Regions from separate parts of the Mesorhizobium sp. B263B2A genome, predicted to be linked through region 2. Evidence: predicted binding sites of a transcription regulator. Region 2 holds the regulator's gene; the other holds the start of a gene.
What was found. The regulator PhoB, encoded in region 2, activates phosphate uptake and scavenging genes when phosphate is short. The targets are predictions, from matches to a motif close to TGTCATNNANCTGTCAT.

Region 1 (15,255 bases), on a different contig from region 2:
GTCGGCGGTCCTGCAGCCGGCCCTGGGAATCAGACAGCATCAGCCGGACGCTGCGGCGTTCTTCTTGCGGCGCTTGAACTGCGCGATGCGCTTGGGCGCGTGCGACTTCAGCGCGTCACCCCGTCCCGACAGGCTCGGATTGGTCATGAAATATTCCTGCGCGTTGAACGGTTCCTCGCCCTCCTCCAGCACGACGCGCCGGGAGGTTCCATCAGCCAATACGTCGAAACTTTGCTGATTGTCCATGATGTTGCCGAGCATGATCTGGCCAAGGACCTGTTCATGCACAGTTGGATTGGTGATCGGCACCATGGTCTCGACGCGGCGGTCGAGATTGCGCGGCATGAGATCGGCCGAGGAGATGTAGACGATCGCTTCGTCCGAGGGCAGGCCATGGCCATTGCCGAAGCAATAGATGCGGCTGTGCTCGAGAAACCGGCCGACGATCGACTTCACCCGGATGTTTTCCGAAAGCCCCGGAACCTGAGGCCTGAGGCAACAGATACCGCGCACGACGAGGTCGATCTCGACGCCGGCGCGGCTGGCATCATAGAGCGCATCGATGATGATCGGGTCGACAAGCGCGTTCATCTTCATCCAGATGCGAGCCGGCTTTCCTTCCAGCGCATGGGCGACTTCGGCGGAAATGTGCTTCAGAATGCGGCTTCTCAGCGTGAAGGGCGAGATCGCCAGCCGCATTTCGTCGGTCGGCTCAGCGTAGCCGGTGATGAAATTGAACAGCTGGGCGACGTCGCGGGCGATCGTCGGATCGGTGGTGAAGAAGGACAGGTCAGTATAGATGCGCGCGGTGACCGGATGGTAGTTGCCGGTGCCCAGATGCACGTAGTTGCGCAGTTTGCCGTCTTCGCGGCGCACCACCAGCGACATCTTGGCGTGGGTCTTGAGTTCGAGGAAACCGAACACGACCTGCACGCCGGCGCGCTCCAGATCGCGCGCCCAGCGGATGTTGGCTTCCTCGTCGAAACGGGCCTTGAGCTCGACAAGCGCGGTCACCGACTTGCCGGCCTCGGCCGCATCGACCAGCGCGCGCACGATCGGGCTGTCGTTGGAGGTGCGGTAAAGCGTCTGCTTGATCGCCACCACCTCGGGGTCGGCCATGGCCTGGCGCAGGAACTGCACCACGACGTCGAAGGATTCATAGGGGTGGTGGACGATGATGTCCTTCTCGCGGATGGCGGCGAAACAGTCGCCGCCATGCTCGCGGATGCGCTCGGGAAAGCGCGGATTGTAGGGCGTGAACTTCAAATCGTCGCGGGCGACCGCCACGATCTCGGAGATCTGGCTGAGCGCCAACGGGCCGGTGAGCACGCTGATACGGCTCGACGAGACGCCAAGCTCGCCGGCGACGAAGTCGCGCAATTCGCTGGGCATCAGCTTGTCGAATTCGATGCGGATCACCGAACCGCGGCGGCGGCGCTTCAGCGCCGTCTCGAACAGGCGCACGAGGTCTTCCGATTCCTCCTCGACCTCGATGTCGCTGTCGCGGATGATGCGGAATGTGCCGGAACCCTTGACCTCATAGCCGGGGAACAGCTTGCCGATGTAGAGGCCGACCGCCTCTTCCAGCGGGATGAAGCGGACATGGTGCTTGCGGTCCGGAAGACGGATGAAGCGCTTCAGCGCCACCGGCAGGCGCAAGAGCGCGCTCATCTCCTCGCCATTCTTGCGATGGCGAAGCTGCAGCGCCATCGAGAAACCGAGATTGGGAATGAACGGGAATGGATGCGCCGGGTCGATCGACAACGGGGTCAGCACCGGAAATACCTGGTCCTGAAAATGCTCTTCCAGCCAGGCCTTCTCATCCTTGGTCAGCGCATCCCGCGTAATGGTCTCGATGCCTTCCTTGTTGAGCAGCACGGTCAGCGCCGATAGACTCTTCTGCTGGTCTTCCTGCAGCCGCTCGACCTCGCGCAGCAGCTGTTCGAGCTGCTGTTCGGGCGTGCGGCCGTCAGGGCTCTTCAAGACGATGCCCTCGCGCACCTGGCCGGCGAGGCCGGCGACGCGGACCATGAAGAACTCGTCGAGATTGGCGGCCGAGATCGACAGGAAGCGGACGCGCTCCAGAAGCGGATGATTGGTGTTCAGCGATTCCTCGAGCACGCGGCGATTGAACTGCAGCCAGGAAAACTCGCGATTGACGAAACGGTCTGGATTGCCGCCCTCCGGGCTCGCCGCCTCGACATTGATGAATTCGCTCTGCACCGGCTTCAGTTCGTTCATTGTTCCTGCTCTTCCCACCAGCTCGGCCGGTTAACCGGCTTAACTTATCCTCTGACAGGCTTTTGCGACAGTTTGATTTCATCGATCTTGCAAAGAGACCTGTTATGATCCAGATGCATGCGAGACTGCGTTAAGGAGACGACGATGGCAGGCGGTTCCATTCCCCATTTCCAGAACGATGCGGGCTTTCCGGCAATCGACATCGGTGTCAAGGAATTCATGTGCACGGGCGCCAACCCGCCTTTCGACCATCCGCATGTGTTTCTCGACATGGGCGATGACAATGAGAAGGTCTGCCCCTATTGCTCGACGCTCTACCGCTATTCGCCGAAGCTGAAGGCGACGGAAACGCTGCCGGCGGGCTGCCTTTACATCGACCAGGCCGCCTGATCCTTCCGCGACGGACCTGATGGATGACAAGCGCTCCCGGCAAGTCGTCATCGCCGGAGCGGGCGTTGCCGGGCTGACCGCGGCGCTTGCCTTCGCCGAACGCGGCTATCCCGTGCAGGTGTTCGAACAGGCGCAGCGGCTGGAGGCCGTGGGCGCCGGCATCCAGCTTTCCCCCAACGCGACACGCATCCTGCGCCAACTCGGCACGCTCGACCGGCTGCTGCCGGCGGCGGTGCGGCCCGAGGCGGTGGTGCTGAAGGACGCAAGGACGTTGCGCGAACTGGCGCGTGTACCACTCGGGCAAGCCGCCGAAGAACGCTGGGGGGCGCCTTATCTCGTCGCCCACAGAGCCGATCTGCAGAGCGCGCTGACCGCACACGTTGCCGAAAACCCGAATATTCATCTGGTCAAGGGTACGCGCGTCAGCGGCGCTGCCACAGGCGATCATGGTGTGACGGCGACACTGGAGACGGACGGCAAGACTGTCCAGTCACAGGGCTTCCTTCTGGTCGGCGCCGACGGCGTGTGGTCATCCGTGCGCGCGGTTGTCGATCGAGCTCGGGGGGGATCGTCAAGAAGCCGTTTTTCCGGCGAACTGGCCTGGCGCACGACTGTTGCCGCCGACAGCGGCGCCGGGCAAGCCTTTGCCGCGATTGGGGCGGCTGATTGCGTCACGACTTTTCTGCATCCGGGATTCCACATGGTCGCCTATCCCGTCAGCAAGGGCGATGCCTTCAACCTTGTCGCCTTCACCAAAGGCGAGCGCATTGCCGAGGGCTGGTCGGGCCATGCCGATCCCGTCATCCTTGCCAATGCTATGAGCGGCACGGCGGCAGCCCTTGCAAGGCTGGTGGAAATGGCCGGCCCGTGGCTGACCTGGCCGCTCCATACGGTCGACCAGAAGCAGCACTGGACGACACCAACCGGCATCGCCCTGATTGGTGACGCCGCACATGCGATGACCCCATTCGCGGCACAAGGGGCCGCCATGGCCATCGAAGATGCCGCAACGCTTGCCGGGGTAATTGCCGACTTCCCGGCCGATCCGAAGCAGGGCCTGGCGATCTGGGAAAATCTCAGGCGACCGCGCGTCGAGAAGGTGATCCGGCGCGGCGCGCTCAACCGGCTGGCCTGGCATGCCTGGGGTCCAGTGGCATTGGCTCGCAACCTGGTGCTGGCGACGCGGCCAGCGGAAAAGCTCGCGGCGGATCTGGACTGGCTCTACGGGTGGGAGCAACCGAAGATTATCAGGCGGTAGGACATCGAGACAATAAAGAAACCGATGGGCTGGCGGGGACAGCGCCCCCTCTGTCCTGCCGGACATCTCCCCCACGAGGGGGGAGATTGGCAGCTTTGGCGCCGGCGTCCTTTTGCAAACGTTGGAGATTAGCGAAAGCCGGAGCGAGATCCGATCTCCCCCCTCGTGGGGGAGATGTCCGGCAGGACAGAGGGGGGGCGCGAAGGAACGCGACGTTTGCCAATTCGCGAAATGCGCACACTAATTGTACAAGCTCAACGACCACCCAAGCGAAGCCGGCAGCGGGTTCCACCAGCCGGTGCGCAGGCCTGCGGTGCGCAGCGCCGCCGCCGTCCAGGTGTTGCAGCCGACCAGCGCGTTGAAATGGCCGTTCGCCTCGTAGAAGCGGTCGAACCTGGAATAGGCCGCATTCTCGATGACGATTGGGCCGCCGGCCCCTTGCTGAAAGCTGGCTGCGATAAAATCAAGCAAGGCCGCAAAACGGTCCTCGCCGATGTCGAAGCTGGCGACATCGGGATGCGGTTCAACGATATCGCCGGTGACATCGACATGCACGACCGAGGCGTCGATGGTCAGTGCTTTCATTACCGGAATGGCCTTCAGTTGCGACCAGGTCGGCGTTTCCAGATAGAAGGCGCGGCCACCCCAGCCAAAGACGATATAGCGCACCTCGGGACTGTCGGCCGGGATGCCAGCCTCGACCAGGAAACGAAAGCGCTGGCGCACGGCATCGTCCACCGGAATGGCGATGTCGGTGTGGATCGGGTTCTTCAGCACCAATATGTGCCGTGTGCCCTCGCCCGCCGCGGCGGCCGGCCACAGCGGCCGCGGCAACAGCGTGCCGAGCGTCGCGGCGAGCGCGGCCGCTATCAACAGCAGACCCAGAAAACGGCCGAGTTTTCTCATGAGGCAGCGACTTTGCGGCTCAGCCGCGTTCCAATGCAAGCGATCCGCTCGCTCAAATGCAAGGAAGCCCGGCCGTGGTGCGGCCGGGCTTCCTGAACTGGCGTCGGAGCGCTCAGTGCAGGATCTGCGACAGGAACAGTTTCGTGCGCTCGTGGCGCGGGTGGTCGAAGAACTCGGCCGGCGTGTTCTGCTCGACGATCTGGCCCTGGTCCATGAAGATCACCCGGTTGGCGACCTTGCGGGCAAAGCCCATTTCGTGGGTGACGCACAGCATGGTCATGCCCTCCTCGGCCAGGCCAACCATGGTCTCCAGCACTTCCTTGATCATTTCCGGATCGAGCGCCGAGGTCGGCTCATCGAACAGCATGATGCGCGGGTTCATGCATAGCGAGCGGGCGATCGCCACGCGCTGCTGCTGCCCGCCGGAAAGCTGGCCGGGATATTTGTTGGCCTGTTCCGGGATCTTCACGCGCTTGAGGAAGTGCATGGCGATTTCCTCGGCCTGCTTCTTCGGCGTCTTGCGCACCCAGATCGGCGCCAGCGTGCAATTTTCCAGGATGGTCAGATGCGGGAACAGGTTGAAGTGCTGGAACACCATGCCGACCTCGCGGCGCACCTCGTCGATCTTCTTCAGATCGTTGGTCAACTCTTTGCCGTCGACGATGATCTTGCCCTTCTGGTGCTCTTCCAGCCGGTTGATGCAGCGGATCATCGTCGATTTGCCGGAGCCGGACGGGCCGCAGATGACGATGCGCTCGCCGCGCATCACCTTCAAATTGATGTCCTTCAGAACATGGAACTCGCCATACCATTTGTGCATGGCGATGATGTCGATGGCGACATCGGTGGTGGAGATATGCATCTTGGCGGCGTTGACCTTGATCTCTTCCGCGCTGACGGCATTTTCGGTGGCCATGACGGGGTCCCCTTGCTTTTTTGTTTAGCGTTTGTGGCCGGTGTCGAGCCGGCGTTCAGTGTACATTGAATAGCGCGACATGCCGAAGCAGAACAGCCAGAACACGAAGGCTGCGAAGACGAGACCGGATTTCGCGGTCTGCGCCGTCGCCCAATTGGCGTCGGAAAAGTTCTGCTTGACGATGCCGAGCAGGTCGAACATCGAGATGATGAGGACCAGGCTGGTGTCCTTGAACATGCCGATGAAGGTGTTGACGATGCCGGGAATGACCAGCTTCAGCGCCTGCGGCAACACGATCAGGCTCATCTTCTGCCAGTAGCCGAGGCCGAGCGAATCGGCGCCTTCATACTGGCCCTTCGGGATCGCCTGCAGCCCGCCACGCACCACCTCGGCCATATAGGCGGCTGCAAACAGCGACACGCCGATCAGCGCCCGCAAATACTTGTCGAAGGTGACGCCGGCCGGCAGGAACAGCGGCAGCATGACGGAGACGAAGAACAGGACGGTGATCAGCGGGATGCCGCGCACGGCCTCGATGAAGATGACGCACAGCATCTTGACGATCGGCATCTTGGAGCGCCGGCCGAGCGCGAGCACTGTGCCCAGCGGCAGCGACACGGCGATGCCGACGAAGGAGAGGCTGAGCGTGATCAGCAGCCCGCCCCAGCGCGAGGTTTCGACATGCGGCAGACCGAACATGCCGCCGACCAGCAGGAAGAAGGAAACGATCGGCAGCACCAGGAAAAGCAGGATGGCGTTCAACCCCTTGCGCGGCACGCGCGGGATCAGCATCGGTATCAGCAGCGCCGCGAACAGGATGGCGACCACGATCGGCCGCCAGCGCTCCTCGACCGGATAGGTGCCGAACATGAACTGGCCGAACTTGGCGTTGACGAAGGCCCAGCAGGCGCCGCTCCAGCCATCCGGCTGAATGCCGCCTTGCGCCACGGTCGCGCAGACGGTGCGATCCGGCCCGGTCCACACGGCATTGATGAACGCCCAGCCGATGACCTGCGGCAGCACCCAGGCGACGATGATGATGCCGAGGATGGTCAGGATGGTGTCGCCGACCGTGCCGACCAGGTTCTTGCGCACCCAGGCCATCGGACCGCTGACGCTTGCCGGCGCCGGCTGCGCCAGAGCCATTTCGGTACGCACCCAGGACATGTCGTGTTCCTGCATGGTCCTACCTCTCCACCAGCGCCATTCTGGCGTTGACCACGTTCATGACGGCCGATGTCACCAGGCTGAGGATGAGATAGGCGATCATCATGATCAGCACGCCTTCGACCGCCTGGCCGGTCTGGTTGAGCACCGTGCCGGCGGTCGCCGTCAGGTCGGGATAGCCGATGGCGATGGCCAGCGAGGAGTTCTTGGTCAGGTTCAGATACTGGCTGGTCAGCGGCGGAATGACGATGCGCATGGCTTGCGGCACCACAACCAGCCGCAGGATCGATCCGGACCGCAAGCCAAGGGCTGCGGCGGCTTCGGTCTGGCCCTTGCTGACGCCCCTGATGCCGGCCCGCACGATCTCGGCGATGAAGGCCGCCGTGTAGCAGGACAGCGCCAGATAGAGCGACAGGAACTCAGGCTTGACCTGAAAGCCGCCGGTCAGGTTGAAGGTCGACTGTTTCGGAAGATCGAAGCTCAGCGGAAAGCCGCTCAGCACATAAGCGAGCAGCGGCAGCCCGACGATCAGCGCCACGGAAGTCCACAAAACAGGAAATTGCTGGCCTGTCGCCATCTGCCGCTGACGCGCCTTGCGGGCGACGAACCACGCCATGGCGATGCCGACGACGAGCGCGACCAGGATCAGCCAGGAGCCGTCGCCCCAGACCGGGCGCGGAAAGTAGAAGCCGCGCTGGTTGAGGAAGGAGCCGAAGGGCAGGTTGTAGCTGTCACGCGGCGGCGGCAGCACGGCCAGCACGCCCGAATACCAGAAGAAGATGACCAGCAGCGGCGGAATGTTGCGGAAGATCTCGACGTAGACGGTGCAGATCTTCTGGATCAGCCAGTTCTTCGACAAACGGCCGATGCCGATGACGAAGCCGATGATGGTGGCGGTGATGATGCCGGCGACGGCAACGATGATGGTATTGATCAGGCCGACGACGATGGCGCGGCCATAGGTCGAGTCCGACGTATAGGCGATCGGCGTGTCCGAGATGTCGAAACCGGCGCGTCCCCTGAGGAAGCCGAAACCGGAGGCGATGTGCAGGCGCTGCAGATTGTCGATGACGTTCTGCACGATCCACCAGACAGAGCCGAACAGCACGATGACGACCAGCGTCTGGAAGAAGAGACTGCGGACTTTCGGATCATTGACGAACGAAGCCCGGCTTGGCTCCTCGCGAAGGATTTCCTGCGATGCCATGCGACCATCCCCTGGAAAGAGAAACCGGGAGGCAGACGATCTGCCTCCCGGATCACATTTCGGTCAGCGGATCGGCGGAGCGTATTGCAGGCCGCCCTTGGTCCACAACGCGTTGATGCCACGGGCGATCTTGAGCGGGCTGCCCGAGCCGACATTGCGGTCGAACATTTCGCCGTAATTGCCGACGGCCTTGACGATGTTGACGACCCAATCGTTGGAGACACCGAGATCGGTGCCGATCTTGGTGTCGGCTTCCTGGCCGAGCACGCGCTTGATCTCCGGACTGGCGGAATTCTTCATCTCATCGACATTGGCCTTGGTGATGCCGAGTTCCTCGGCGTCGAGCAGCGCGAAATAAGTCCACTTGACGATGTGGTACCACTGGTCGTCGCCCTGGCGCACCGCCGGTCCGAGCGGCTCCTTGGAGATGATCTCGGGCAGCACGACGTGATCCGCCGGCGAGCCGAGGGTCAGGCGGATGCCGTAGAGACCCGACTGGTCGGTGGTGTAGACGTCGCAGCGGCCGGCGTCATAGGCGGCATTGACCTCTTCGAGCTTCTCGAAGACGACCGGGTTGTACTCCATCTTGTTCGCCTTGAAGTAGTCGGCGAGGTTGAGCTCGGTGGTGGTGCCGCTCTGCACGCAGACGGCGGCGCCCGAAAGCTGGAGGGCCGAGTTGACGCCCGGCAGCTTCTTGGCATTGATCATGAAGCCCTGGCCGTCATAGTAGGTGACGCCGATGAAGTTCAGGCCAAGTGCCGTGTCGCGGTTGATGGTCCAGGTGGTGTTGCGCGACAGGATGTCGACTTCGCCGGACTGCAGGGCGGTGAAGCGCTCCTTGGCGCTGAGCGGCGTGAACTTGACCTTGGTGCCGTCACCGAAGACGGCGGCTGCGACAGCGCGGCAGAAATCCGCATCGATGCCCTGCCAGTCACCCTTGTCGTCCGGCGCCGAGAAGCCGGCGAGGCCTGTCGAGACGCCGCACTGGATGAAGCCTTTCGCCTTGACCGTATCGAGCGTGGTAGCCGATGCGGCCGACGCCATCAATCCAAGCGCAGCGGCGCCAAGAATGCCGATAGCAATGTGTTTCATGACCCACAGACCCTTTTCTGTTTTCAGGCAAAACCTGATCTTTTTTCCCGTGTGAACGCAGCTCCCATTCCGGCCCATTCCCGGAACCCCGCATCGTAAACCGACGCGCTGCCTCCCATTCACGGACAGCATCGAAGGCGATAATTCCCGTGAGGTCAAGGGAAATGACTGATTTCCAACGTGTTTGAAAATCGATTGCCCCGAATGCCTGAATTGCGGACAAGAGCGCCCGCGATTTAGTCATGAGCGCAAATAAAGTCGGCATGATCAGCTTTACGTAAAGTGAGGTTCCCGGTCGGAATCCGTCCTTGCCCGTTACTCCGCGTTACTGGCGTCCCGCCGCGATCGACTGACATCATCTGTCTCCGGACAGACACGATCCGTCTCGGAGCAGACACGGCCGCGGCGTTCGCGGGCGAGGATGCGAAGCTGTTCAGGATGCCCCGACGATGAACCAGACGCCGATTGCGGCCATCAGCACGCCCGTAATGCGCGGCACCAATTGCCCGGTGGGGATGATCTTCTCAAGCAGGACGAGCGCGGCGATGCCGGCGATCCACAGCACGTTCATGACGCCGCCGACGAACAGCAGGGCCATCAGCGCCCAGCAGCAGCCGAGGCAATAGGCGCCGTGTTCGATACCGAGCCGAAGCGCGCCGAACGGAGCGGAACGGAACCCGCCATGGCTGCCCAGGAACGCGATCGGCGCCTGGCATTGCCGCAGGCAGACGCCCTTCATCGGCGTCCATTGATAAAGGCCGGCCCCGATCAGGACGAGACCGCCGAGGATCGCGCTGTCGGTCGCCATCGAAGGGCTGAGCAAGGCAAGGCCGGCGAGCAGCCATTGCGCGACGGTCGCCACCAGGCTGAAGACGACCCAGACCGCGAGATAACCGGCAAAGAACCATCCCGTCGAGGCAATGGGCCGGCCGTCGGTCCTCGCCTTGCGGCCGACACCGGCATAGAGCAGCAGCATCGGCGCCACCGAAGGCGTCATCATGCCGACCATCATCACCGTCCACATCGTGAAGATGAAAGCGAAATCGGCCGCTGCCCAGGCCCGGAAAACGGGCGCCGCGGTGGCGCCCATGTCCGTGCTGGTCATGTCCATGCTGGTCATGTTCATGCTGGTCATGTTCATGCCGGCCATGTTCGACATGTCCATTTCGGCCATGCCGCCGTCGGCGCCGGCCGGAGCAGGCGAACCCGGCATGGCCATGTGAGCGGCGAGCCACAGCACATAGGCCCAGGCGAGCATCGCGATCACGACGAGCGCGGCCGTCACGACCGCGCGGTCGCGCCGCAGCACCGCCTCGAGGGCCGTGTCGCTCATGGTCGGCTCAATGCACGACGCCGCTTTGCGTGAGATGCAGATTGGCAAAGTGGCTGTGGGAATCGGCCAATTCGAACGCGATCGGACCGGTCGCATGGGTCCAGCCGCGCCCGATTTCGGCGAGTGCGTATTCGAAGCCGCGCGGAAGGTCTATGCGCGCCCGATGGTCGGCGCCGGTGATGGGATTCTTGATCGGCTCGCCATGGCCCTCGGTGATGCCAGGCACGTGCAGATGGCCTGTCCTTGCATCGACGTCGACCTTGAAGTCGATGGCGGCGAAGATCGGGTCATGCAACGTTTCCAGCGTGGTCGAGAAAACCTGGAATATGGTCGCGCCGGGCTCGGTGTCCTCGCCGCCGAGAATGCGAAGCAGGGCTACGCGCTGCGCCTCGCTCGCCCGTTCGTCGATGACCACCGCGGCCTCGCCGCCGCCTTCATGAATCGCGCCAGGCCAACGAAACACACCCGCAAAGCGCAGGCCATCGAGCCTGGTATCGCCATGATAACCGCTTTCGACTTCCATGCCGACCACAGCCTGGCAGAAACCATATGTCGGCAAGGCGTTGAATTGGCATGGGCAGCCATAGGCGCAGTTGCAATTGACGAATTCACGCGCCTTTAACATCCACTTGACGTTGGGCATAACGATCCCTCCCATTGTTGTTCGGCGGGAGCGAGAAGCGGTGATGCGGATGCCCAATTTGCCAGTGCGTTAGCCGCTGCCGGGATTGAACATCCGGTAAGATTGGCCCGCCTATTTGTATTAGACACCCATCATATACCTTTTGCAGCGGCTTACAATATCCGGCGGCCAGATCGCACCCGGCAAAGCTGTCCTCGAATTGGCATATCCGAAGTCCGTCCCGTGGCGGCGGCTGGCTGTTGCACGGCCCATGGCGCCGCACTATGGCTAGCGCCTTGTCAAGACGAGGCGACCAAGAATGGTGAATGACGGCAGCGGACCGGGCAAGGTGGGCATCAACACGCGGCTTGCCCATTCGGGCAACAACCCGCACGACTATTTTGGCTTCGTCAATCCGCCGGTGGTGCATGCCTCGACCGTGCTGTTTCCCAATGCCGCCGCGATGGCGGCGCGCAGCCAGAAATACACTTACGGCACGCGCGGCACGCCGACGACGGACGCCCTTGCCCACGCCATCGACGCGCTGGAAGGCTCGGCCGGCACGATCGTGGTGCCGTCGGGGCTTGCGGCGGTGACCGTACCGCTGCTCGCCTTCGTATCGGCCGGCGATCACCTGCTGATCGTCGATTCCGTCTACCACCCGACCCGCAATTTCGCCGACACGATGCTGAAGCGGCTGGGAGTCGAGGTCGAGTATTACTATCCCCATATCGGCGCGGGCATCGCCGCCCTGATCAAGCCCAACACCAAGGTGGTGTTCACGGAATCGCCGGCCTCCAACACGTTCGAGGTGCAGGACATTCCGGCCATCGCCACCGCCGCGCATGCGGCCGGCGCGATCGTGATGATGGACAACACCTGGGCGACGCCGCTCTACTTCCGTCCGCTCGACCATGGCGTCGACATCTCCATCCATGCGGCGACGAAATATCCGGCCGGTCATTCCGATGTGCTGCTCGGCACGGTCTCGGCCAATGAGCGTTGCTGGAAGCAGCTCTATGAGAGCTTTTGCACGCTTGGCTGCTGTGCTGGACCCGACGATGTCTACCAAGTGCTGCGCGGCCTGCGCACCATGGGCGTGCGGCTGGAGCATCATCAGCGCAGCGCGCTCGCCATCGCGTCGTGGCTCGAGGGCCAGCCGGGCGTGGCGCGCGTTCTCCACCCTGCCCTCCCCAGCCACCCTGATCATGGCCTGTGGAAGCGCGACTTCTGCGGTTCCAGCGGCATCTTCTCCATCGTGCTTGCCGGCGGCGGCCAGAAACAGCAGCACGCCTTCCTCGACGCGTTGCGGATCTTTGGGCTCGGCTATTCCTGGGGCGGCTACGAGAGCCTCGCCGTGCCGGTCTGGCTCGGCGATCGCGTCGTTGCAAAAGCTGCCTATGAAGGCCCGTTGATCCGCCTGCAGATCGGCCTCGAGGATGTCGACGATCTGAAGGCGGATATCCAGCGTGGTCTGGCCGCCGCGGCTGCCGCCTGACCGCGCGTACGGGCCGGCTGCCGAGCAGAATCAGCAAACGACCGCAAGGCATTGACGCTGATGACAAAGCGCGAGCCGCTCGCAGCATCCCAGCGCCGTGTGGCACGCAATATTATTCTCCCGGGCCGCGGCTTTCCGGATTTGTTTGACTTTCAAATCCGTGGGTTCGGCTTCATTGCGTGCTGCACGGCATTTTAGCCAATCCATTCGTCACCAAGCCGATCCCTCCACCACAAAGTTGCCATGGCCTTTCGTCTTTTTGTTCCCATCCTCGCCGGCGCGACGCTGCGTGAACGTCTGTTGGCGTGCATCGGAGCGACGATCGGCATCGCTCTGACCGGCGCGATCAGCGGACTGGCGATGGGCGGCGGCCCGCATGTGGCCCTGCTGGTGGCGCCGATGGGCGCCTCCGCCGTGCTTCTCTTCGCCGTGCCCGCGAGCCCTCTGGCGCAGCCCTGGTCGATCATCGGCGGCAATTCCATATCCGCGCTGGTGGGCGTGACAGTCATGCATTTCGTCCATGATCCGATATTTGCATCCGGCCTCGCGGTGGCGCTCGCCATCGCGGCGATGTCGTTCACGCGCTGCCTGCATCCGCCGGGTGGTGCCGCGGCGTTGACGGCGGTGCTCGGCGGGCCGGCCGTCGTCAGCGCGGGCTTCCTGTTTCCCTTCGTGCCGGTGGCGCTGAATTCGATCATCCTGGTCACGCTCGGCTACCTCTTCCACAGGCTGGCACGGCGCAACTATCCGCATGTCGCCGTGCCCGCCGCCAACAGCCACGGCACCGCCGATCCGCCTGCGGGGCAGCGCGTCGGCTTCCGGCCCGAGGATGTCGATGCGGCGCTGACCACACTCGACGAAACCTTCGACATCGACCGCGACGACCTTGAACGGCTGTTGAGACAAGTCGAACTGCAGGCGATGGTGCGGTCGCACCGGACGCTGCTTTGCCAGGACATCATGTCGCGTGACGTGGTTTCAGTGCCCGAGCAAGCCACGGTCGACGAGGCGCGCCAGCAGCTGCTCGATCACAACATCCGCACCTTGCCGGTGGTCGACGCCGAAGCAAGGCTGGTCGGCGCCGTCGGCCTGCGCGAGCTGACGAAGGCCGTCGATATGGTGAAGGGTGTGATGTCCAGGGCCGGCACCGCCTCGCCCAATACGCCGGCGATGAGCCTGCTTCCCGTGCTGACCGACGGCCGCAGCCACGCCGTGGTCATCGTCGACGGCGAGCGGCACATTCTCGGCCTTATCACGCAGACCGACCTTCTGGCGGCGGCAGCGCGCGTGCAGACGGCAGACAAGGGATTGGCGGCGGCCTAAAAAAGCGAAGTCGGATCGCCGAAATCCGGGAACCTTTTTGCGGCAGGCGCATCCAACGTGCAGTCAAGTGTCTGTTCGGGCCTTTGTTCGGGAGATCCGGTCGCGATGAGCAAGCTCGCAATGCCCGCCACACCCGCAGTGGCCCAAAACCCTTCAGGCGACATGCTGCTCGTGCAGCAAGCGCTGGCGCGCGAGGCGGACGCCTTCCGCGCCATCATCAAGACGCACAACCAGCGGCTCTTCCGCATCGCGCGCGGCGTGGTGCGCAACGACGCCGAGGCCGAGGACATCGTCCAGGAGGCTTATGTACACGCTTTCGCCAGCCTGGCGGCATTCCGCGGCGAGTCCTCGCTCGCCACCTGGCTGTCGCGCATCGTCATCAACGAAGCGCTGGGCCGCCTGCGCAAGAGGCGTCGCATTGTGGCGATGCCTGAAAATCCGGAAGCGCGGATCATCCGCTTTCCGCTCAATCCCAGCGACGATCCGGAGCGGACGATGGCGCAGCGGCAGATTCTCGCACTTGTCGAACGGGCTACCGACAGCCTGCCCGACATCTACCGCATGGTCTTCGTCGCCCGCGTCATCGAGGGCCTGAGCATGGAGGAGACCGCCGACCTGCTCGGTCTGCGGCCGGAGACGGTCAAGACGAGGCTGCACCGGGCGCGTGCCCTGTTGCGCAAGGCGCTGGACGACGAGATCGGCCCTGTGCTGCTCGACGCCTTCCCCTTCGCCGGCCGGCGCTGCGAGCGGCTGACCCAGGCGGTGATGGGAAGGCTGGGCTTCGAATGATCCTGTCCTGATTTTCCGGGAACGTTTCTCCAGCTTCCGCATCCAATCAGCGTCAACTGAAAAATGTGAGCCCGGCGCCTCCTCGCGACCGGGCAAGGAGGATGCCATGTTCACCCGATACACCGCCGCCCTTGCCGCCTTGCTTCTCGTCGGCGCCGCCCCGTTCGCACAGGCCGCCGACAAGCCGACCGACCCGCAGATCGCTCATATCGCCTATACGGCCGGCGTCCTCGACATCGAGGCCGCCAAGCAAGCGATCAAGAAATCGAAGAACAAGGAGGTTCTCGATTTCGCCAAGGACATGGAGCGCGACCACGAAGCGGTAAACAAGCAGGCGCTCGACCTGGTCAAGAAGCTCAAGGTGAAGCCCGAAGACAACGCCACCAGCCAGGCGCTGACGAAGGCGGCGAAAGAGGAGCGCGCCAAGCTCGCCAAGCTGAAAGGCGCGGCCTTCGACAAGGCTTATGTCGACAACGAGGTCGCCTACCACAAGCAGGTCAACGGCGCGCTCGA
Region 2 (15,255 bases):
TGACGCGCTACCGTCTGTCAAATTCTTCCTACGAGCGTCTCAATGCGGACGGACGCTGGTACCAGGTCTACGACATGCGCACCGATGACGGCACGTTCATCGGCGTGCGCGTCGACATCAGCGACCTCAAGAGCCGCGAGGCCGCCTTGCGCGACTCGATGCGCCAGATCGATCTGTTCCGGCACGTCATGGACGAGCTGCCGGTGGCCGCCTTCATCAAGGCGCAGGACCTGAACATCGAATTCGTCAACAAGGCCTGGTGCGCGCTGACCGGCCTCGCCAAGGAAAATGTCATCGGCCGGACCGACCGGCAATTGTTCGGCGCCGAGGAAGCGGAAGGCTTCAGCCATGACGACGCCGATGTCGTGGCGACCGGCAATGTGCGCGAGGTCGAGGAGCCGATCACTCATCGCGACGGCACGGTGCGGCAGTTGATGACGCGCAAGAGCCGCCTGGTGGCCAGCGACGGCTCGGTGCACCTTGTCGGCTCCAGCACCGACATCACCGATGTCAAGGCGCGCGAGCGGGCGCTGGAAGAAAGCATGCGCGAGAACGAGGTGTTCCGCAGCCTGATCGACAACGTACCGGTGTCGATCTACGCCAAGCGCTCCGACCTCAGGCAGTTCTACGTCAACAAAGGCTGGTGCGATCTCACCGGTCTCGGCAAGGAAGAGGCGATCGGCAAGACCGACGTCGAGATCTTCGGGCCGGACGGCGAGGCCTTCGTCGCCGGCGACCTGGCCGTGCTGCGCACCGGCGAAACCCAGGAGATCGAGGAGACCGTGACGCTTGCCGATGGCAGCGTGCGCCACCAGTTCGCCCGAAAGGGCGCGATGATCGCGTCCGACGGTTCGCTCTATCTGATTGGATCAACCACCGACATCACCGAATTGAAGATGCGCGAGGCCGAATTGCGCGAGGCGCGCCAGCGTGCTGTGCTTGCCGACCGTGCCAAGTCGGAATTCCTCGCCAATATGAGCCATGAGATCCGCACGCCGATGAACGGCGTGCTGGGCATGGCCGAACTCCTGGCCAAATCCAATCTCGATCCGAAGCAGAAGACGTTCACCGACATCATCGTCAAATCCGGCAACGCGCTTTTGACCATCATCAACGACATCCTGGATTTCTCCAAGATCGATGCCGGCCAGTTGGTGCTCGATCCGGCGCCCTTCAATCTCGCGGAGGCGATCGAGGACGTCGCGACGCTGGTGTCGACACGCGCCAAGGAAAAAGATCTCGAACTTATCGTGCGCATCGAGCCGAGGCTCGGAAGCCTGTTCATCGGCGATGTCGGCCGCATCAGGCAGATCGTCACCAACCTGCTCGGCAACGCGGTGAAATTCACCGACGAAGGCCATGTGCTGGTCGACGTGACCGGCGAACGGATGCCGACCGGAACCAGGCTGACGATCTCGGTCACCGACACCGGGATCGGCATCCCCGAGGAAAAGCTGAAGCTGGTGTTCGAGAAGTTCAGCCAGGTCGACACCTCCTCGACAAGGCGGCACGAGGGCACCGGGCTTGGTCTCGCCATCACCTCGCGGCTGGTCGAGCTGATGGGCGGCAAAATCGGCGTCGAGAGCGCCGAGGGCAAGGGATCGACCTTCTGGTTCGAGGTGACGCTGCCCAGCGCCGAACAGCAGAACGGGCAGCGCATCATGCCGGTGGACGTGACCGGCGCTCGCGTGCTGATCGTCGACGACAATGCCGTGAACCGCGCCATCCTGACCGAGCAGATGACGTCGTGGACATTCGATTCCTGCGCGGCCGAAAGCGGTGCCGAGGGGCTCAAGGTGCTGATCGCCGCCGCGGCTTATGGCGTACCGGTCGACTGCGTCGTGCTCGACTACCAGATGCCTGGGATGAGCGGCGCCGAAATGGCGCGCATCGTGCGAAACACCGCCGGCCTCGCCAACACGCCGATCATCATGCTGACCTCGGTCGACCAGTCGCTTGCCAACACCAGCTACCGCGATCTCGGCATCGACGCACAGCTGATCAAGCCGGCGCGCTCGTCGGTGCTGCTGGAAACGCTGGTCGCGACCGTCCAGCGCCATCGCCACACCACGGTTGGCCACGCCGCCGAGCCATCGGCAGGCGAGGCGCCTAACGCGCCTCAGCGGCAATCATTGGCGCTGTCCGAGCAGCGCGCACAATTGCAGCCGCCGCCGGTTCGTCCCAGGCTGCCGGCCGTCGGCGGTGACGGACAGAGGCTTGATATCCTCGTGGCCGAGGACAATGAGGTGAACCAGATGGTCTTCACCCAGATCCTTGGCGAGACCGGCTACGGCTTCGAGATCGTCAGCAACGGCCGCAAGGCGCTCGACGCCTTCGGCAAGCTCAATCCGTGCATGATCCTGATGGACGTCTCGATGCCGGAGATGAGCGGTCTCGAAGCGACGGCCGCGATCCGCCGGCTGGAGGAAGAAACCGGCACGCATGTGCCGATCGTCGGCGTCACCGCGCATGCGCTCAAGGGCGATCGCGAACGATGCCTGGAAGCGGGCATGGACGACTATCTGCCAAAACCGATCAGCCCCAGGGCCCTCTTGGAGAAGGTCGAGCGCTGGGTCGGCGCCAGCCGCCAGGCGCAGCGCAACGCGGGATAGCACCGCGTCGCGGATTCGCGGCATCTGAAGAGGCAAGCCGAAGGAATCAGTGGGAGATTCCCTGCTACCCCCGCGTGCAATGACTATGGTGCGATCGCACCATATCAAAGGCTGTGCCTAGCCGGGACAATGGCGGCATCGAATTCCGCTCATCCAGTTACGGGCGGGAGCAGCGACCGCCGGCAAGGAACAGCGTCACTCTACCCCAACGGACCTGTTTTCGGCGATGGCCCGGCCACGACACGCTCTGGCCTCGAGCAACGCACTCCCGTCCGGATTTTCTTCACCTTTGAAAGCCCCGTCGAATCCGGCGGCGGCTGCGGTCGGCGGACGGCTCAAGCCCATGATTCCGGGGACAAACTCGGATCGGGCCGCGAACCAGCCGCGCCACCGCCTTTGCCGGCGCCGGCGACGCGTTACCGGGCTGACATGAAACTGTCATGCGACTGTTATAATCGAAGGCTATTGGCCTCAGCGGGCGCTGGCAAGAAATGGCGCCGAGAGACCATCTTCCGAACAGGAGCAGGCCACATGAGACATTTCATCCGCTCGGCGGCCGTTGCGATTGCAATGGCTGCGGCGTCCACCATCACCCTTTCCGCGGCAATGGCAGCTGACCTTTCAGGCGCCGGCTCGACCTTCATCTATCCGGTGTTCGCCAAGTGGGCCGACACCTACAAGAAAGACACCGGCATCGGCCTCAACTACCAGTCGATCGGTTCCGGCGGCGGCATCAAGCAGGTCATCGCCAAGACCGTGACCTTCGGCGCCACCGACAAGCCGATGTCCGATGCCGATCTGGAAAAGAACGGCCTCGTGCAGTTTCCGATGGTGATGGGCGGCATCGTGCCGATCGTCAACCTCTCCGGCGTCAAGCCGGGCGAACTCGTCCTCGACGGCAAGATGCTGGCCCAGATCTATCTCGGCGCCATCACCACCTGGGACGATGCCGCGATCAAAGCGCTGAACCCCACCCTCACCCTGCCGTCGACCGCCATCGCCGTCGTGCACCGCTCGGACGGCTCGGGCACCACCTTCAACTTCACCGACTATCTGGTGAAGCTCTCGCCCGACTGGAAGGACAAGGTCGGTTCGGACACGGCCGTCGAATGGCCGACCGGCGTCGGTGCCAAGGGCAGCGAAGGCGTTGCCAATACCGTCAAGCAGACCGACGGCGGCATCGGCTACGTCGAATACGCCTATGCCAAGCAGAACAACCTGTCCTACTCAAAGATGGTGAATGCAGCCGGCAAGGTTGTCGAGCCTTCGCTCGAATCCTTCGGCGCCGCCGCTTCGAATGCCGACTTCAAGACTGCCAAGAATTTCAACGTCATCATCACCAACGAGCCCGGCGACACCACCTGGCCGATCGCGGCTTCGACCTGGGTGCTGATCCACAAGGTTCCCGATGACGCGGCCGCCACCGGCGAAGCGCTAAAGTTCTTCGCCTGGGCCTACAAGGACGGCAAGGAAACCGCCAAGGCGCTCGACTATGTGTCGATCCCCGACAGCGTCGTCGACCTGATCAAGGCTTCGTGGAAGACCGACATCCAGGCCGACGGCAAGCCCGTCTACGCCGGCGAGTAACATCTTCTGGAGGAGCGCCGCGCCCGCGGCGCTCCTTTTCCTTCAACTCGAAAGAGCCGAGCTTGACATGAGTGCTGTCCAGGAAGCCTTGCCAGCCATTCGAGGTTCGCGCGACGCCATCGTCAGGCGGTTTGCGCTGACAGACGCGATCTTCCACGCAATGACCCGCGCCGCCGCGATATTGGTGCTGGTTCTGCTCGGCGGCGTCGCGATCTCGCTGTTTGCCGGCTCCTGGCAAGCCCTGTCGACCTTCGGCTTCTCGTTCCTGACCAGCGAAAGCTGGAATCCGGTGACGGAGAAATTCGGCGCGCTGGCGCCGATCTACGGCACCATCATCACCTCGGCAATCGCCATCCTGATCGCCGTGCCGCTCGGCATCGGCATCGCCATCTTCCTCACCGAGCTTTGCCCGCGCCCGCTGCGGCGCCCGATCGGCATGGCGGTGGAATTGCTGGCCGGCATTCCCTCGATCATCTACGGCATCTGGGGCCTGTTCGTGCTGGCGCCGTTCCTGCAGACCACGGTGCAGCCGTTCATCATCAGCGTGTTCCACGGTATCCCGGGCCTCGGCAGCCTGTTTGCCGGCCCGCCCTACGGCATCGGCCTGCTGACATCGTCGATGATCCTTGCCATCATGGTGCTGCCTTTCATCACCTCGATCACCAAGGACGTCTTCGACACGGTGCCTCCGGTGCTGAAGGAATCGGCCTACGGCATCGGCTGCACGACGTGGGAAGTGACCCGCCGCGTCGTCATTCCCTACACGCGGATCGGCATCATGGGCGGCGTCATGCTCGGCCTTGGCCGCGCGCTCGGCGAAACCATGGCGGTGACCTTCGTCATCGGCAACGCGCACCGCATCTCGACATCGCTGTTTGCGCCCGCAACGACGATCTCCGCGACCATCGCCAACGAATTCACCGAAGCGGTCGGCGATCTCTACACGTCTTCGCTGGTGGCGCTCGGCCTGATCCTGTTCGTCATCACTTTCCTGATCCTTGCCATCGCACGCTACATGCTGATGCGCATCGACGCCCGCACCGGAGCCTGACCGATGTCGACAGCCACGTCGCTTCACCAGAGCCGCAAGCGCAAGAATGGCGTGATGATGACGCTGTGCGTCGCCGCGGCCGGCATCGGCCTTGCCTGGCTGGCGCTCATTCTCGGCGCCCTGCTCTACAAGGGCCTGTCGGGCGTCAATCTTTCGGTCTTCACGGAAATGACCCCGCCGCCCGGCGATGCCGGCGGCCTGCTCAACGCCATCTACGGCAGCATCGTGATGACCGTCATCGGCATCATCGTCGGCACGCCGATCGGTGTGCTGGCCGGCACCTACATGGCCGAATACGGCCGCTTTTCGAAGCTCACCACCGTTGTGCGCTTCATCAACGATATCCTTCTGTCGGCGCCGTCGATCATCATCGGCCTGTTCGTCTACGAATTGATGGTTCGGCCGATGGGGCATTTCTCGGCGATGGCCGGCGCCGTCGCGCTGGCTATTCTGGTTATCCCCGTCGTCGTGCGCACCACCGAGGACATGCTCAATTTGGTGCCCAACGCCTTGCGCGAAGCCGGCACCGCGATCGGCGCGCCGCGCTGGGTGGTGATCCGCTCGGTCGCCTACCGCGCCGCGCTTTCCGGCATCGTCACCGGCATATTGCTGGCCATTGCCCGTATCTCCGGCGAGACGGCACCGCTGCTGTTCACCGCGCTCAACAACCAGTTCTGGTCGAGCAATCTCAACGCGCCGATGGCCAGCCTGCCTGTCACCATCTTCCAGTTCGCTCTCAGCCCCTACGAGGAATGGCAGCAACTGGCCTGGACCGGCGCACTCATCATTACATTGACGGTTCTCGCGCTCAGCATCTTTGCGCGCAGCCTGACCGGACGCAGAGAGGACAAATGAGCCAGATGTTGTCTCCAGACATGACGATCGCCGCCGAGGCAGCCGCCAAGGCAAAGATCGAGGTCAAGAACCTCAATTTCTACTACGGCCAGTCGAAGGCGCTGAAGGACATCACGCTGTCGCTGCCCGAACGCAGCGTCACCGCCTTCATCGGACCGTCGGGCTGCGGAAAGTCGACGCTGCTGCGCGTCTTCAACCGCATCTACGAGCTCTATCCCAGGCAGACAGCCGAGGGCCAGGTGCTGCTCGACGGCAAGAACGTTCTCGACCGTTCGCAGGACCTCAACCTCTTGCGCACCAAGATCGGCATGGTGTTCCAGAAGCCGACGCCGTTCCCGATGTCGATCTATGAGAACATCGCCTTCGGCGTCAGGCTCTACGAGAAGATCAGCAAGGCCGAGATGGACGGCCGCGTCGAGCAGGCGCTGAAGCGCGCGGCGCTCTGGACCGAGGTCAAGGACAAGCTCAATGCCAGCGGCCTCAGCCTTTCGGGCGGCCAGCAGCAGCGGCTCTGCATTGCCCGTACCGTGGCGGTGAAGCCGGAAGTCATCCTGCTCGACGAGCCGGCCTCGGCGCTCGATCCGCTGTCGACCGCCAAGATCGAGGAACTGATCGACGAATTGCAGGCCGACTACACGATCGTCATCGTCACCCACAACATGCAGCAGGCGGCGCGCGTGTCGAAGCAGACGGCCTTCATGTACCTGGGCGAACTGGTCGAGTTCGACAAGACGGAGAAGATCTTCACGTCGCCCCGCGAAAAGCGCACGCAGGACTACATCACCGGCCGCTTCGGCTGATCACGCATACGAGGACCAGGATCATGGCCGAACACACGGTTGCAGCCTTCGACGAAGATCTCGGACAGATCAGCAGGCTGATCAGCGACATGGGCGACCTCGCCGGCTCGATGGTCGGCGGTGCCACCAAGGCGCTGCTGAACTCCGACAATGCGCTCGCCCAACGCGTCGTCTCCGATGACGCGATCATGGACGCGCGCCAGCGCGAGCTGGACGACCGCGCCATCACGCTGATCGCCAAGCGCCAGCCGATGGCCGACGATCTGCGCCACGTCGTCGGCTCGATCCGCATGGCCGGCGATCTCGAACGCATCGGCGACCTTGCCAAGAACATCGCCAAGCGCGTCGGCACGGTCGGGCTCTCCGCCACGCCGCGCGACCTGTCGCACTCCATCGACGCGATGGCGCAGCTGGTGCTGATCCAGGTTCAAGGTGTCATCGAGGAATATGCGGCGCGCGATGCCGCCGCACTGGCCAAGCTGCGCGCCGACGACGAGCGTATCGACGTCAAATACACTTCGGTGTTCCGAGAACTGCTGACCTACATGATGGAAGATCCGCGCAACATCACCGCCTGCACGCATCTTCTGTTCTGTGCCAAGAACCTCGAACGCATCGGCGACCACGTGACCAACATCGCCGAGAATGCGTATTATGTGCTGACCGGCACGCAGCTGCCCGCCAATCGCCCGAAGCAGGACGAAACCGCGATGTCGGCGCCGGCGGCATAGCAGGGGTGACCAGCCGATGATCGCGCCACGCATCATGGTGGTGGAGGATGAGGAGCCGCTAGGGGTGCTGCTCCGCTACAATCTGGAATCGGAAGGCTACCAGGTCGAGGTGGTGACGCGCGGCGACGAGGCGGAGATCCGCCTGCAGGAGAACGTGCCCGACCTTCTGGTGCTCGACTGGATGGTGCCGGCGGTGTCCGGCATCGAACTCTGCCGGCGCCTGCGGATGCGGCCCGAGACCGAGCGGCTGCCGATCATCATGCTGACCGCGCGGGGCGAGGAGAGCGACCGCGTGCGCGGCCTGTCGACCGGCGCCGACGACTATCTGGTCAAGCCGTTCTCGACGCCGGAATTCATGGCACGCGTCAAGGCGCTGCTGCGCCGCGCCAAACCTGAAGTGCTGTCCAGCGTGCTCAAGGTCGGCGATATCGTGCTCGACCGCGAATCGCACCGCGTCTACCGCAAAAAGAGCGAGATCCGGCTCGGACCGACCGAGTTCCGCCTGCTCGAATTCATGATGCGCCATCCCGGCCGGGTGTTCTCGCGCAGCCAGTTGCTCGACAATGTCTGGGGCGAGACGATCTACATCGACGAGCGCACCGTCGACGTGCATGTCGGGCGGCTGCGCAAGGCGGTCAACAATGGCCGCATGCCGGATGTGATCCGCACGATTCGTGGGGCGGGCTACGCGATCCGGGAAGATTAGGTTCTTCGGCGCGGAAGGTTAGACAGTCGGATTTCGTGCTTAAGCCGGATCGCTTTACCTTGGCGATTCGCGAAAACGTCCATTGCTTCGTCATCCACGGGCGGAGCAAGGAGCGAAGCGACGCGGCGCAGACCCGAGGATCCATGCCGCGACTTCGAAGCGTTGCCTCGGTGCGGAATTCTGCTCCGCTGCACTCCGTGGCCAAGGTCGCGGCATGGATCCCAGGGTCTCCGCGACGGAGCTTCGCTCCTGCTCCGCCCAGGGATGACGAAGTCGTGAGGCTTTGTCCAACCCACGGGTGTTACGATGGCTTCGATTTCACGCCACGTTCTTCCCAGCGGCGCCCCCTCTCGCCTGCACGCCTGGCGCGAAAATTTCCTGGTCGACGAAGGTCAGAGCGCGCATGGCGCAGCCTTCGCGGATCAGCGGCAGTTCGTTCGGCTCGGTGTCGAAGGAGATCGATTCCGAGTGCTGGCCACCGGCGGTCCGGGCAATCGCCTCGCGCAAGGCCGGCTCGATCAGGTCGAAGGCGGCGGCGCTGACGCCGACCATGGCGACGGGGGCGGGATCGATCAGCGCGAACAGGCTGCCCAGGCCATAGCCGAGCGCCTCGCCGGCCTTGCGATAGGCCTGGCGCTCCGGGCCGTCCTTCTCGCGCGCCGAGGCCGCCAGCGTCCGCATGTCGGCGTCGCTGACGTCGACCGGTTCGGTGTCCTCGCCAAGCTGCCTCGCATTGCGCCAGATAGCATAGTTGCCGGCATAGGCCTCGACGCAGCCGCGCCGTCCGCAGCGGCAGAGCGCGCCGCCCGGCCGGTGGATCATGTGGCCGAACTCGCCGCCCGAGGAATGGGTGCCGGTGAACAGTTCGCCCTTCAGCACCAGGCCCATGCCGATGCCATGCGACAGCAGAATGGCGATGAAGTCGTCGCGGTAGCGCTCGGGATCGCGCCAGCGCAGCGCCACCGCCATCATGTTGCAGTCGTTTTCCATGGTGGCGGGGATGCCGAACTCGGCTTCGAATATGTCGGCGAAGGCGATGTCGGTCTGCGGCGTGATCGGCGACCACAGCATGGCGCGCGCCTCGGTGTCGGTGATGCCCTGGATGGCCAGTGCGATGCGGGCGACGCTGCGGACGTCGACGTCGGGATCGTCGATGCGGCGCCGCACGATGGCAACGCATTCGCCGATCAGCGCCTCGCGCGACATGGTCAGCGTGTCCAGCCGGCGCTGTTCCTCCGATATCACCTGGCCGGCATAGTCGATGACGGCGACCGACAGGAAATTCAGCGACAGCACCACGGTCATCACCGCCGCCGCCTCCGGGTTGAGTGTGAGGCCGACCTGCGGTCGGCCGCGTTTCAGCGACCCGGCCTCGCTCGGCTTGCCCTCGGTCAGGACGCCTTCGCCGATCAGGTCGGAGGAGATCGCCGAGATGGTCGAGTGGCTGAGGCCGGTGGTCGCGGCGATCTCGGTGCGCGAAGGCTGACCGGCACGGCGCACGGCCGCGATCACCATCGCGCGGTTGCGCCGGCGCAGATCGTCGTGGCGGATTCCGACCGACATGTTTCCCACATCCTCCCGATCGCCGCGGCCTTTCGTGCCTCCCGAACGCCGCCAGCGAAGCCACCAAATACTGGCAGAAGCGCCCCACGCTGTCATTATTTATTCCGGAGCTCGAAAAAAAGTCCGCGGCACCTCAAAATCCATCAGAATCATTGTTGACAGTGTTCCGGCGATGGACCAGTGTTTTTTCGAGGCTCGAAAAAATAGGGGCCTTTGTGCCGGCCTTAGGGCCAGTTTGGTCGCGCCATACGCGGCGCAGGGAGGAATATCATGAAGAAATTCACAGCCGCCATCCTGGCGGGTGTCGCCATGTCGCTGACGCTTGCGTCGGTCGCGCAGGCGAAGGACAAGGTCATCGGCGTTTCCTGGTCCAATTTCCAGGAAGAGCGCTGGAAGACCGACGAGGCCGCGATGAAAAAGGCGATCGAGGCCGCCGGCGACAAGTACATCTCCGCCGACGCGCAGTCCAATCCCGGCAAGCAGCTCACCGATGTCGAAAGCCTGATCTCGCAAGGCGCCAATTCGCTGATCATCCTGGCGCAGGATGCCTCGGCCATCGGCCCGGCGGTGCAGAAGGCGCTGGACGAAGGCATTCCGGTCGTCGGTTATGACCGCCTGATCGAGAACAAGGACGTCTTCTACCTGACCTTCGACAACAAGGAAGTCGGTCGCTTGCAGGCCAGCGCGGTGTTCAAGGCCAAGCCGGAAGGCAACTACGTCTTCATCAAGGGCTCGGGTGCCGATCCGAATGCCGACTTCCTGTTCTCGGGCTCGATGGAAGTGCTCAAGGAAGCCATCGACAGCGGCAAGATCAAGAATGTCGGCGAAGCCTATACGGACGGCTGGCTGCCCGCCAACGCCCAGAAGAACATGGAACAGTTCCTGACCGCCAACGACAACAAGGTCGACGCGGTGGTCGCGGCCAATGACGGCACCGCAGGCGGCGTCGTCGCGGCGCTGACGGCGCAAGGCCTTGCCGGCACCGTGCCGGTGTCCGGCCAGGACGGCGACCATGCGGCACTCAACCGCATCGCGCTCGGCACCCAGACCGTGTCGGTGTGGAAGGACGCGCGCGAACTCGGCAAGAATGCCGCCGAGATCGCCTCGCAGCTGGCCGACGGCAAGAAGATGGCAGACATCGCCGGTGCGAAGGACTTCACGACGCCTGGCGGCAACACCGTCAAGTCGCTGTTCCTGACACCGGTTGCGATCACCAAGGACAATCTCAACGTGGTCATCGACGCCGGCTGGATCAAGAAGGACGAGGTCTGTGCAGGCGTCGCCGCCGGCAGCGTCGCGGCCTGCAACTGATCTCGAAGACGTCAGACAATGAAGCGCCGCGGCTGTCAGGCCGCGGCGTTTTTTCAGGAAGATTTGTGTTTCCGCCGCGGGCGGGTAACTTCCAGGCTCTATTCCGGCATCCGCGTCAGACGGCAAGCCGGCGGGAGGATTTCATGACCGACACGACCTCAAATGCACCGGCCGACACCGCGCGGGCATCGGAACTTGGCGCGGTCGCCCGGTTTCTGAAGGCAACCGAACTCGACACACGCATGCTTGGCATGGTCGGTGCGCTGCTGGTCATCTGGATCGGCATTCACATCCTGTCGGGCGGACTTTTCCTGACGCCGCGCAATCTCTGGAACCTGTCGGTGCAGACGTCCTCGGTCGCGATCATGGCGACCGGCATGGTGCTGGTCATCGTCATGCGTAACATCGACCTTTCGGTTGGCTCCGTCGAAGGTGTGATCGGCATGATCATGGGCGTGGCGCAAGCCGAATTCCTCATTCGCGTCATCGGCTTCCAGCTTGGAAACCCCTGGCTCTGGATCATTGCACTGGCCGCCGGTGTGGTGCTCGGTCTCCTGATCGGTGCGTTCCAGGGCTTCATCATCGCCTACCTCGAAGTTCCCGCCTTTATCGTGACATTGGGCGGCCTGCTGGTCTGGCGCGGCATGGCATGGCTCATCACCAACGGGCGCACGGTCGCGCCGCTCGACGCCACATTCCAGCTGATGGGGGGCGGACCGAGGGGCTCGATCGGCGCCACCGCCAGCTGGATCATAGGCGCCGTTGCTTGCGCGGCTGTCGCTTTCGCGCTGCTCAACGGTCGATCGCAGCGCAAACGGTTCAACTTTCCGCTGCGTCCGGTCTGGGCGGAAACCTTTCTCGGCGTAGTCGCCTGCGCTGCCATCCTTGGCGCGGTGTGGATCGCCAATTCCTATCCGTGGCCAATCGGCATCGTACGCCAGTACGCTCAGCAGAACGGCATCGCCATTCCCGAAAATGGACTGTTCATCGCCCACGGCATCGCCATACCGGTGCTGATGGCGGTCGCGGTCGGCATCGTCATGACGTTCATCACCAAGCGCACCCGTTTCGGCCGCTACGTCTTTGCCATCGGCGGCAATCCGGAGGCTGCCAATCTCGCCGGCATCAACACCCGCTGGGTGACGATGAAGGTGTTCATGATCATGGGCGTGCTGGCCGCGATCAGCGCTGCGATCTCGTCGGCCCGTCTTAACGCGTCGACCAATGCGCTGGGCACGCTGGACGAGCTTTTGGTGATTGCCGCCGCCGTTATCGGCGGCACTTCGCTTGCCGGCGGCTCCGGAACGGTGCTCGGCGCCATGCTTGGCGCGCTGCTGATGCAGTCGTTGCAGTCCGGCATGGTGCTGCTCGGTATCGACTCACCGCTGCAGAGCATCGTCGTCGGCGCCGTGCTCGTCGTCGCGGTCTGGCTCGATACCGTCTACCGCAAGCGGGTCTAGGGAAGGAGAACCATCATGGCCGACAACACCGCTCCCGCATCTGCTCCCGCCGGCACGTCGCTGGTCGACATGCGCAACATCTCGATCGCCTTTGGCGGCATCCGTGCCGTCGACGACGCCTCGATCGATCTTTTCCCCGGCGAGGTCGTGGCGCTGCTCGGCCACAATGGCGCGGGCAAGTCGACGCTGATCAAGATCCTGTCCGGCGCCTACAAGCGCGATGCCGGCCAGATCTTCGTCAATGGCGAGGAAGCGGCGATCTCCAACCCGCGCGACGCCAAGAAATACGGCATCGAGACGATCTACCAGACGCTGGCGCTGGCCGACAATGTCGACGCCGCCGCCAACCTCTTCCTCGGCCGCGAGCTGATGACCGCCTGGGGCACGCTCGACGACGTCGCCATGGAGGCCGAGGCGCGCAAGGTGATGGGGCGGCTCAATCCCCGCTTCCAGCGCTTCAAGGAGCCGGTGATCAAGCTGTCTGGCGGACAGCGGCAGTCGGTGGCGATCGCGCGCGCGATCCTGTTCAACGCCCGCATTCTGATCATGGACGAGCCGACCGCCGCACTCGGTCCACAGGAAACGGCACAGGTCGGCGAACTGGTGAGGCAGCTCAAGTCGGATGGCATCGGCATCTTCCTGATCAGCCACGACATCCATGATGTGTTCGAACTGGCCGACCGGGTCTGCGTGATGAAGAACGGCCAGGTCGTCGGCACCGCGCGCACCACCGACGTGACGCAGGACGAGGTGCTCGGCATGATCATCCTGGGTAAATGTCCTCCGGGAGCCATTCCGGGGCCGGGCGCGCTGAAGATCGCCGCCTGAGGCGTTTTGTCGGTCCGGCATCGGCCGATCGGGCACGGCCGGTTGCCGTTCACGTGATGTACCAGCGATCACGATGGCTTGGCCTTGCCATTGTGTTGACCCGGCGACTTGCCCATAAAGGTCCGATATCGCTCATGGATCGCATCACCATTGAAGAAACTTTTTCCAATCGTCGCGTTCGTCGCCGTCGCGCTGATCAGCATGACCATGGCGGGGTTCGCCTATTTCGCGACGCAGGAAGCCGCCCGCATCAAGTTCGAAGGGGCGGCCGACGATGCGCTCAACCGAATCGAGAGCCGTATCGACCTGCATCTGTCGCTGCTGCGCTCCACGCAGGCTCTGTTCGACGCCCGTAACGGCGACATATCGCAGAATGAGTTCAAGGCATTCTTCAACGCGCTGGATATCAAGGACAATTTCGCCGGCCTGCGCGGGATCGGGTTCCTCCAACTCGTCAAGACGGGCGACGAGGCGGCGGTCGAACGCGATATCCTCCACGATTTCGGTGCCAGCCATCCGGTCTATCCGGATACGACGCAGCCCTGGCGCGCGCCTATCACTCTGTTCGAGCCGCTGGATCCGTCCAACCAGGCGAGCATCGGCTACGATATGTTCAGCGAGCCGGTTCGGCGCGCGGCGATCGAAAAGGCAATGGCGGACGACCAGCAGCACGCGAGCGGGCTGGTGCAACTCGGCCAAGGCACCGGCGCTGCGCAGACCTTCACCGGCTTCCTGGTCTTCGTGCGGCTCAACGTCGAAACCGCGCCCGAGGTCATCAACGCATCGCGATCCTCGACCGCGGGCTTTCTCTACGCGTCCTTCCGGGCCCGCGACCTGTTCCAGATCGCGCTCAGCCGCACGCCGCTGCTGCCGGTCAACACCGAGATCTATGACGGCGCGGCGAACGGCGACAATCTGTTGTTTCGGTCGGAGACGCCACCGGCTTCGTCGTTTGGCGATGGGCTACTGGTCACCCGCAAGATCATGGTGGCAGGCCGTCCGTGGACCATATTGTTCAGGCCGACCAGCGCCTTTTCGCAACCGTCGTCGCGCGCCATCCCGGTGATGCTGGGGCTGTTCGGCCTGCTCGCGGCGGGCGCCATCGCGCTGGTGGCGCGCTATCAGGAACGGGCTTACGAGGCGGCATCACGTCTGCACGAGACGACCGAAAAGAGCCTGCTCGAAAAGGACCTGATGCTGCAGGAGATGAAGCATCGCATCAAGAATTCGATCACCAGGGTGCTGGCGATCGCGCGACAGACGGCGTCGCGGGCGACCGACGTCAACGAGTTTTCCGCATCCTTCTCGGCCAGGCTGCAGGCGATGGCGGCTTCCCAGGACATGCTGACGCGCTCGCGCTGGCAGAAGGCGGATCTCGCCGATCTGCTGCGCATCGAGCTTGGCCAGGTGTTCGGCAAGGAACTGCCCGAGGGGCTGCTGTCAGGGCCGGAGGTACTGCTCGACGAGACGACGACGCAGTCGCTTGGCCTGACCTTCCATGAACTGGCGACCAACGCGCTGAAATATGGCGAAGCCGGCAATTCCGCCAATTCGCTTGGGAGTGACTGGGCGCTCAAGGTGGACTGGTCGCTGGAAGGGCGTGGGCGCGAGCGGACGCTGGCGCTGAACTGGCGGGAGGCCGGGAAAAAGAAAGTCGAGGCGCCGTCCGAAACCGGATTCGGCACCAAGCTGATCGACCTCAACGTCACGCGCGAACTGCGTGGCACGATCAAACGCGATTTTCAGGCCGA

Region 1: the regulator PhoB is predicted to act here: its motif matches at 2,306-2,322, upstream of LB568_RS13870 (RNA degradosome polyphosphate kinase).

Annotation. Positions count from the first base shown of each region.
Region 1 is NZ_JAIUIU010000007.1:41,421-56,675, forward strand. It holds gene ppx (exopolyphosphatase) at 1-40, opposite strand, end outside; gene LB568_RS13870 (RNA degradosome polyphosphate kinase) at 40-2,241, opposite strand; gene LB568_RS13875 (zinc-finger domain-containing protein) at 2,386-2,631, shown strand; gene LB568_RS13880 (FAD-dependent monooxygenase) at 2,651-3,889, shown strand; gene LB568_RS13885 (TIGR02117 family protein) at 4,130-4,795, opposite strand; gene LB568_RS13890 (amino acid ABC transporter ATP-binding protein) at 4,908-5,657, opposite strand; gene LB568_RS13895 (amino acid ABC transporter permease) at 5,736-6,893, opposite strand; gene LB568_RS13900 (amino acid ABC transporter permease) at 6,898-8,085, opposite strand; gene LB568_RS13905 (amino acid ABC transporter substrate-binding protein) at 8,149-9,177, opposite strand; gene LB568_RS13910 (DUF2182 domain-containing protein) at 9,611-10,510, opposite strand; gene LB568_RS13915 (DUF1326 domain-containing protein) at 10,518-11,153, opposite strand; gene LB568_RS13920 (cystathionine beta-lyase) at 11,452-12,630, shown strand; gene LB568_RS13925 (HPP family protein) at 12,874-13,953, shown strand; gene LB568_RS13930 (RNA polymerase sigma factor) at 14,059-14,742, shown strand; gene LB568_RS13935 (DUF4142 domain-containing protein) at 14,849-15,255, shown strand, end outside.
Region 2 is NZ_JAIUIU010000004.1:141,217-156,471, forward strand. It holds gene LB568_RS09940 (PAS domain-containing protein) at 1-2,612, shown strand, start outside; gene pstS (phosphate ABC transporter substrate-binding protein PstS) at 3,144-4,199, shown strand; gene pstC (phosphate ABC transporter permease subunit PstC) at 4,267-5,250, shown strand; gene pstA (phosphate ABC transporter permease PstA) at 5,254-6,105, shown strand; gene pstB (phosphate ABC transporter ATP-binding protein PstB) at 6,102-6,905, shown strand; gene phoU (phosphate signaling complex protein PhoU) at 6,929-7,636, shown strand; gene phoB (phosphate regulon transcriptional regulator PhoB) at 7,653-8,342, shown strand; gene LB568_RS09975 (ROK family protein) at 8,661-9,905, opposite strand; gene xylF (D-xylose ABC transporter substrate-binding protein) at 10,176-11,216, shown strand; gene LB568_RS09985 (sugar ABC transporter permease) at 11,360-12,676, shown strand; gene LB568_RS09990 (ATP-binding cassette domain-containing protein) at 12,692-13,504, shown strand; gene LB568_RS09995 (CHASE domain-containing protein) at 13,655-15,255, shown strand, end outside.